DNA from 2 places in the Nonomuraea sp. IBHARD001 genome. Region 2 is predicted to be linked to the other one. Evidence: predicted binding sites of a transcription regulator. Region 2 holds the regulator's gene; the other holds the start of a gene.
What was found. Region 2 encodes HspR, which represses chaperone genes until heat shock. Its sites were predicted from a motif close to ANTTGAGTCNNNNNGACTCAANT; they were not measured.
Positions count from the first base shown of each region.

Region 1: lon (endopeptidase La) is a predicted target of HspR. The motif match lies at 1,900-1,922, and genes of this name have one in related genera.

Region 1 is NZ_JBWBBW010000002.1:3,361,073-3,365,485, forward strand. Features, by position in the region: gene ACTWNK_RS17505 (YbaB/EbfC family nucleoid-associated protein) at 1-407, opposite strand, end outside; gene ACTWNK_RS17510 (hypothetical protein) at 503-883, opposite strand; gene ACTWNK_RS17515 (SseB family protein) at 880-1,746, opposite strand; gene lon (endopeptidase La) at 1,936-4,296, shown strand; gene ACTWNK_RS17525 (Fic family protein) at 4,364-4,413, shown strand, end outside.
Region 2 is NZ_JBWBBW010000002.1:376,432-380,844, forward strand. Features, by position in the region: gene clpB (ATP-dependent chaperone ClpB) at 1-2,289, opposite strand, end outside; gene ACTWNK_RS03850 (heat shock protein transcriptional repressor HspR) at 2,293-2,643, opposite strand; gene dnaJ (molecular chaperone DnaJ) at 2,648-3,832, opposite strand; gene grpE (nucleotide exchange factor GrpE) at 3,864-4,413, opposite strand, start outside.

The DNA of each region.
Region 1 (4,413 bases), 3.0 Mb from region 2:
GAGACCTCCCTGCCCACCATCTGGTCGGCGAGCCCGCGCATGACGGCGTCGAGGTCGCCGTCGAGGTGGGCGCGCAGCTGTTCGGCCGGGATCAGCGGCGCGAACACGTCGACGACGCGCTGGCGTGCCTTCTCCGTCGCCCTGTTCACGGTCTCGGTGACGACCTCGCCCAGGCTCGCGGCATCGGGGCGCCGGTAGACGCGCGGGTCGATGTCCAGCCTGACCAGATCGCCCCTGGCCCCCACCGTGACGGTCACGAGGCCGTCGGGCGATCGTTCGGTCACCTGGACGGCCAGCGCCTCGCGCCGCAGCCCGGGGACCTCTTCCTGTAACCGTACGAAGGTCTTGCGCAACTGGTCGGCATAGGCCTGCAGGCCCGCCGGGTCCACCTCGTCCGCCCCCCGCATATCACTGCCCCCTCTACTGTAAACAAACCTCACTAATCCAATCCAACAACATGAGACGGCCGCCCGCTCACCCGAATCCCGAAGACAGGGGTCGGTTAGAGGTCGGTCACCTTTTCCCGCAGGCCGGACACCTCGTCGCGGTGCACTCTGATGCGGTGCACACCCCGTTCGACGCGGGTCAACCCCAGTTCCGCGGCCACCGTGACCCTGCCGCCGGTGTACTCCAGCAGCAGCACGCCCTCCTGTTCGGCCAGGACGACGAAGGGCTCGGCCCGCCAGGCGCACACGGTCGTCACATGGCTCGCCCGCTCGCACGCGCCGCCCGGCACGACCCTGACCCAGCGCCCCGGCGCCACCTGCTCGAAGCCGTCGGCCGGGGTGTCGCGGCGCAGCCGCCACCACACGCCGTCTGCCCGGAGCTCGGGCGAGGCGGGGTAGGCCGCGCCCTGCCAGTGCACGCGGTAGCCGTCGCTCACCCCTGCGCCTCCAGCAGCAGCCAGTGCCCCAGGTCGGCGTCGTACACCGCACGCCTGCGCGTCACCCCGTCGTGACCGAGCTCCACGATCTCGGCCCCGTACGGCAGCGCGACACCGGCCGTGAGGTACTCCCTGATCGTCTGGTCCACGTTCGGCGCCAGGCCCATCCCGGTGAAGGGCGCCTCCTCCACCACCCAGCCCTCGACCGCGGCCATCCCCGCCTCGTCCCGCCCGCCGTACGGCGTGCGGTAGAGGTCCGGGCCGATCGCGGGCCAGCGCAGGATGTTGACCGCGCCCTCGGCGGTGAGCACGTCGTCGCACAGGAGGGCGTCGGCGAGCACCGCGGGCGTGGCGATGTGCGCCACGTCGAGCGCGTGGTGGCAGTAGCCGGACACGCGGGGTCGGCCGTCGTCGATGAGCGCCTGGATGTCGCCAGGCCGCAGCAGCTTCTGCACGACGGCGTGCGAGCCGTCAGCCGCGTGGTCCTGCACCAGCGTGGGTACGGCCAGCCTGGCCACCGTGCCCGGCTCCAGCAGGAAGCAGGGGTCGAGGCCCGCATTGACGGCCAGGCCCCAGCGCGGGTCGGGCCAGCCCGCGGCCATCTCCACCAGCGACACCACACGATGGTGCCCGGCCGCGCCTCCCGTCGCCTCGCGCATCGCCTGCTCGGAGGTGTAGGCCAGCAGCCAGGTGCGCTCGGCGTCGTCCGCGACCGGCCATGCGGGCGGCTCGGCGCCCGACGCGGCCTCGGCGCTGATCGGCAGGGCGAAGTCGGCCGCGCGCAGCAGGCTCAGGCACTGCGCCAGGTCGCCTTCGTCCCGTGCCGCCGTGAGTCGTCGTTCGAAGTCGCTCGCCTGCCGCATACCGCCCTTTGCCCGGTGTCCAGAGATCGAATTCGAGGGCACCATATCAAGACATGTCCACATTGTGGACTGGATTCGGTGCGCTGTGCTTACAAGATTACGATCGCTGTGAGCGAACGTCGGCAAGTTCGGGAACATTCGGAGGCTCTCAAGAATTGAGTGGGTATAACTCAACCCTTTGGAGTTCGCATGAGTGAGAGCTTGATCCTTCCGGTCCTGCCGCTCGACGACGAGGTCGTTCTGCCGGGCATGGTCGTCCCGCTGGACCTGTCCGACTCCGAGGTGCGGGCGGCCATCGACGCCGCACAGGCATCCGGTCTCAACAAGCCACGGGTGCTGCTCGTTCCCCGGATCGACGGAAAGTACGGTGCCGTCGGCGTCGAGGCGATCGTCGAGCAGGTCGGCAGACTGCCGGGCGGTGAGCCCGCCGCCGTCGTGCGCGGCGTGAGCAGGGCCAGGGTCGGCACCGGCACCACGGGCCCGGGTGCGGCCCTGTGGGTGCAGGCCACCCCGCTGCCCACCCCGTCGGCCACCGGCCGCACCGACGAGCTCGCCCGTGAGTACAAGGCGCTGGCCACCACGATCCTGCAGAAGCGCGGCGCCTGGCAGGTCGTCGACGCCGTCAACGGCATGGACGACCCCTCGACGCTGGCCGACAGCTCCGGCTACGCGCCCTGGCTGACCACGCCGCAGAAGGTCCGCGTCCTGGAGACCGAGGACCCCGCCGAGCGCCTCGGCCTGCTGGTGGAGTGGGCCCGCGAGCACCTGGCCGAGCTCGACGTCGCCGAGACGATCCGCAAGGACGTCCAGGAGGGCATGGAGAAGCAGCAGCGCGAGTTCCTGCTGCGCCAGCAGCTCGCCGCCGTGCGCAAGGAGCTCAAGGAGCTCAACGGCGACGCCTCCGAGACCGAGGAGGAGGACTACCGCGCCCGCGTGGAGGCCGCCGACCTGCCCGAGAAGGTGCGCGAGGCCGCGCTCAAGGAGGTCGACAAGCTGGAGCGGACCTCCGACCAGTCGCCCGAGACCGGCTGGATCCGCACCTGGCTCGACACCGTGCTCGACATCCCGTGGAACGACCGCAGCGAGGACGCCTACGACGTCGCCGGGGCCCGCGAGGTGCTCGACGCCGACCACTACGGCCTCGACGACGTCAAGGACCGCATCATCGAGCACCTGGCCGTGCGCAAGCGCCGTCAGGACAAGGGCCTCGGCGTGGTCGGCGGCAGGCGCAGCGGCGCGGTGCTCGCCCTCGCCGGTCCGCCCGGGGTCGGCAAGACCTCGCTCGGCGAGTCGGTCGCCCGTGCCATGGGCCGTAAGTTCGTCCGCGTGGCGCTCGGCGGCGTGCGCGACGAGGCCGAGATCCGGGGACACCGGCGCACCTACGTCGGCGCACTGCCCGGCCGTATCGTCAGGGCCATCCGCGAGGCCGGCTCGATGAACCCGGTCGTGCTGCTCGACGAGATCGACAAGGTCGGCTCCGACTACCGCGGCGACCCGACGGCCGCCCTGCTCGAGGTCCTCGACCCCGCGCAGAACCACACCTTCCGCGACCACTACCTGGAGGTCGAGCTCGACCTGAGCGACGTGCTCTTCCTGGCGACGGCCAATGTGCTGGAGGCGATCCCCGGCCCGCTGCTCGACCGCATGGAGATCGTCACCCTCGACGGCTACACCGAGGACGAGAAGGTCGCCATCGCCCGCGACCACCTGCTGCCGCGCCAGCTCGACCTGGCCGGGCTCTCCGCGAGCGACGTCTCCGTCGACGACGCGGCGCTGCGCAGGCTGGCCGCCGAGTACACCCGGGAGGCGGGTGTGCGCTCCCTCGAGCGTTCGCTGGCCAGGATCCTGCGCAAGGTCACGGTGGCCGACGCCTTCCCCGTCACGGTCGGCGACGACTCCCTGACCGGATACCTGGGCAGGCCCAGGTTCGTGCCGGAGTCCTCGCTCCCCGAGTCGCGCCAGCGCACCTCGGTGCCGGGCGTGGCGACCGGGCTCGCGGTGACGGGCGCGGGCGGTGACGTCCTCTACGTGGAGGCGTCGCTGGCCGATCCCGAGACCGGCGACACCGGCCTGACCCTGACCGGTCAGCTCGGTGACGTGATGAAGGAGTCGGCGAAGATCGCACTGTCCTACCTGCGCTCACGCGGCGCGGAGCTGGAGCTGCCGGTCTCGTCGCTGAAGGACCGTTCGGTGCACATCCACTTCCCCGCGGGAGCCGTGCCCAAGGACGGCCCCTCCGCCGGAGTCACGCTGACCACCGCACTCGCGTCGCTGCTGTCGGGCCGCCAGGTCCGTCCCGACGTCGCGATGACCGGCGAGGTCTCGCTCACCGGCAGGGTCCTGCCCATCGGCGGCGCCAAGCAGAAGCTGCTGGCCGCACACCGGGCCGGAATCACCACCGTCCTCATCCCCGCCCGCAACGAGCCCGACCTGGACGACGTCCCCGAGGCCGTGCGCAACGAGCTCACCATCCACCTGGTGAGCGACGTCCGCGAGGTCCTCGACATCGCCCTCACCCCGGCCAAGGTCGCCGCCACCGCAGCGGCCTGAGCCGACTTACATGGACGAATCATTCAGTCGCTTGACTGGATGATTCGTCCATGTTGCTATGGGTCGCATGCTGTACGGAACTCCGGCGCTCGCGCCCGCCGACCAGGGGGTCCTCGC
Region 2 (4,413 bases):
GGCGTCGAACACGATGACGTCGTCGAGCCGGTTGAGGAACTCGGGCTTGAACGACGAGCGCACGGCGGTCATGACCGCGTCACGCTTGGCGCCGTTCTCCAACTGCGGGTCCACCAGGAACTGCGAGCCGATGTTGGAGGTCAGGATGAGGATCGTGTTGCGGAAGTCGACCGTGCGCCCCTGCCCGTCGGTCAGCCGGCCGTCGTCGAGCACCTGCAGCAGGATGTCGAACACCTCGGGATGCGCCTTCTCCACCTCATCCAGCAACACCACGGTGTACGGCCTGCGCCGCACGGCCTCGGTGAGCTGGCCGCCCTCCTCGTAGCCGACATAGCCGGGCGGTGCGCCGACGAGCCTGGCGACGCTGTGCTTCTCGGAGTACTCCGACATGTCGATGCGCGTCATCGCACGCTCGTCGTCGAACAGGAAGTCGGCCAGCGCCTTGGCCAGCTCCGTCTTGCCCACGCCGGTCGGGCCGAGGAACAGGAACGAGCCGGTCGGCCGATCCGGGTCGGCGATGCCCGCCCTGGCCCTGCGCACGGCGTCGGATACGGCCTCGACGGCCTTGTGCTGGCCGATGAGCCGCCTGCCGAGTTCGTCCTCCATGCGCAGCAGTTTGGTCGTCTCGGCCTCCAGCAGCCTGCCCGCGGGGATGCCGGTCCACGAGGAGATCACCTGGGCGATGTCGTCGGGCCCGACCTCCTCCTTGACCATGGCGTCCTCGGGCACGGCGGCCTTGGAGGCCTCCTGCAGCGCGTGCTCGAGACGGGGCACGTCGGCGTACATCAGGCGGGAGGCCGCCTCGAAGTCGCCGTCGCGCTGGGCCCGCTCGGCCGCGCCGCGCGCCTCGTCGAGCTGCTTCTTCAGCTCGCCGACCTTGTTGAGCCCGGCCTTCTCGTGCTCCCAGCGGCCGACGAGGGCGTTGAGCTCCTCCTGGCGGTCGGCCAGCTCCTTGCGCAGCCGTTCCAGGCGCTGGCGGGAGGCCTCGTCGGTCTCCTTGGCGATGGCCAGCTCCTCCATCCGCATCCGGTCGACCGTGCGCTGCAGCTCGTCGATCTCGACCGGGCGCGAGTCGATCTCCATCCGGAGCCGGGAGGCGGACTCGTCGACCAGGTCGATGGCCTTGTCGGGCAGGAACCTGTTGGTGATGTAGCGGTCGGACAGCGCCGCCGCCGCGACCAGGGAGCTGTCGGCGATCTGGACCTGGTGGTGGGCCTCGTAGCGGCCCTTGAGCCCGCGCAGGATCGCGATCGTGTCCTCGACGGTCGGCTCGCCCACGTAGACCTGCTGGAAACGCCGCTCCAGCGCGGGGTCCTTCTCGATGCGCTCGCGGTACTCGTCGAGGGTGGTCGCGCCGATCATCCGCAGCTCGCCCCTGGCCAGCATCGGCTTGAGCATGTTGCCGGCGTCCATCGCGCCTTCGGCGGCGCCCGCGCCGACCACGGTGTGCAGTTCGTCGATGAAGGTGACGACCTGGCCGTCGCTCTCCTTGATCTCCGAGAGCACGGCCTTGAGCCGCTCCTCGAACTCGCCCCTGAACTTCGCGCCCGCGACCATCGCGCCGAGGTCGAGCGAGATCAGCCGCTTGTTCTTCAGCGACTCGGGCACGTCGCCGGCCACGATGCGCTGGGCCAGACCCTCGACGACGGCGGTCTTGCCCACGCCGGGCTCGCCGATGAGCACCGGGTTGTTCTTGGTACGGCGCGAGAGCACCTGCACGACGCGGCGGATCTCGGAGTCGCGGCCGATCACGGGGTCGAGCCTGCCGCTGCGGGCACGCTCGGTCAGGTCGACGCCGTACTTCTCCAGCGCCTGGTAGGTGTCTTCGGGCGTGGCGCTGGTGACCCTGGCATGGCCGCGCACCTTCTCGAACGCGTCGAGCAGCGCCTCGGGCGTGGCGCCCTGTGACCGCAGCAGCTCGGCCGCCGGACCGCCGTCGGCCGCCAGGCCCACCAGCAGGTGCTCGGTCGAGACGTACTCGTCGCCGAGCCTGGTGGCCCGCTGCGACGCGGTGTTGATCACGGTCAGCAGCTGCCGTGAGCTCGACGGCGCCCCCACCGTCGACCCCTGCGCCTTGGGCAGCGCCGCGAGCTGCTCCTCAGCCCGCTGACGCAGCCCCTTCCAGTCGGCCCCGACAGCCTCAAGCAGAGGTATGGCGGTGCCGCCCGTCTGGTTGAGCAGGGTGGTCAGCAGGTGGACGGGGGCGATCTCAGGATTACCTTCGGCAGCGGCTCGGCGCATGGCCCCCGACAGAGCCTCCTGGCTCTTCTGCGTCAGCTTGTAGTCCATCTGTCAAACCCCCGGTGGTAGCTCGTATCTGATCAATGCTCTGACCGTCGACATCTCGGCGCGCAGCCGAAGGACCTCTTCGCGCAGCCGCAGGGCTTCGTTCTCCAACTCCAGGATCCGCTTGATCCCGGCCAGGTTGATGCCCTCCTCCTGCGACAGGCGCTGCACCTCGCGCAGCTGGACGATGTCGCGGGTGGAGTAGAGGCGGCCGCGGCCCGCCGTGCGGCCCGGGCTCACCAGGCCCAGCCGGTCGTACTGACGCAGGGTCTGCGGATGCAGGCCGGACAGTTGCGCCGCCACCGAGATCACGTAGACGGGAGTGTCGTCGGACAGATCGAAGTAGTTGGCGTCCATCGGCTTACTCGCTTCTGGCCTTCAGGATGAGGTCGGCGCGCGGGTCCTCGCCCGCGCTCGCTTCACGGAACTCGTTGAGCAGCTCGCGCGACTTCTCGTCGAGGTGCTGCGGGACGAGGACCTCGACCGTCACCAGCAGGTCGCCCTTGGTGCCGTCCTTGCGGGTGACGCCGCGACCGCGCACACGCATGGTGCGGCCGTTGGGCGTGCCCTCGGGGATGCGCAGGGTGACGGGCAGGCTCCTGAGCACCGGGACCTTGATCTCGGCGCCGAGCGCGGCCTCGGTGAACGTCACCGGGACCGTGATCGTCAGGTTGTCGCCGGTGCGGCCGAACACCGCGTGCGGCTTGACGTGCGTGACGATGTAGAGATCGCCCGCGGGACCGCCGTTCTCGCCCGGAGCGCCCTTGCCCTTGAGCTTGACGCGCTGGCCGTCGGCGACTCCCGCCGGGATGCGCGCGTTGATGGTGCGGGTGCTCTTGCCCCTGCCACTGCCCTCGCACACCTGGCACGGGTCGTCGACGAGCAGACCCCTGCCCTTGCAGTCGCGGCAGGGCTCGGAGAAGGCGAAGTTGCCCAGGTTGCGGCTGGCCGCGCCGGTGCCGTCACACGTCGGGCAGACGCGTGGCGTGGTGCCGGCCTTGGCGCCGGTGCCCGAGCACGCGGTGCACGCCGACGAGCTGGTCAGCCGCAGGGCGACGGTCGCGCCCTCGACGGCCTCGGTGAACGACAGGGTGACCTCGGACTCGATGTCCTGGCCACGGCGGGGCCGCGTCGTCGTCGAACGCGTGCCCCCCGTGCCGCTGTTGCCTCTGTTGAACAGACCCCCGAACAGGTCGCCGATCCGCTCGCCCGCGCCGCTCTGCTGGTTGTTGGTGCCACCGAACAGGTCGCCGAAGTCGAACGGGAAGCCCCCACCGCCCGCGCCCCCCCTGGGCGCGCCCAATCCCGATCCGAACAGCGTGCGCGCCTCGTCGTACTCCTTGCGGCGCTTGGTGTCGGACAGGATGTCGTAAGCCTCGGAGACCTCCTTGAACTTGGTCTCCTTCTCCGGGCTGCCCTGATTGGCGTCAGGGTGATACTGCCTGGCCAGCTTGCGGTAGGCCTTCTTGATCTCTTCGGCGCTGGCGGACTTGGGCACACCAAGGACGGCGTAGTAGTCCTTCTCCAGATAGTCCTTGGTGCTCATCTATGGTCCTTTCGGGGGTCTGCTCTTGGTCTTACTCTGACGCGGGGTTTCCCTCGGACGCGGGCGCGTCCTCGGGCTCGGCGACGGCCACCCGCGCCGGGCGCAGGATCCGCTCACCGATCCGGTAACCGGGCTGGAAGACCTCTACGCAGGTCGGCTCGGTCACGTCGGACGAGTAGCTGTGCATCAACGCCTCGTGCACGGTCGGGTCGAAAGGATCGCCCTTGGTGCCGAAGGAGTCGAGTCCGAGCTTGGTCGTGGCCGCCTCCAGCTGCTCGCTCACCTTGGCGAAACCGCCGGTGAGCTCGCCGTGGTCGCGTGCCCTTCCGATGTCGTCGAGCACGGGCAGCAGCTCGGTCAGCACGCTTGCGACGGCCTGCTCCTTGACCGCGAGCCTGTCACGCTCGACCCTGCGCCGGTAGTTGGTGTACTCGGCCTGCAACCGCTGAAGGTCGGCCGTCCGCTCGGCGACCTGCGCGAGCAGGTCGCCGTCCTGGGCGGAGGGCTCCGGGGCGGGGGCGGCGGGCTCGGCCTGCTCGGCCGTGCGCGCCTTGCCCGTCTCCGGGTCGATCTTCCGGTTG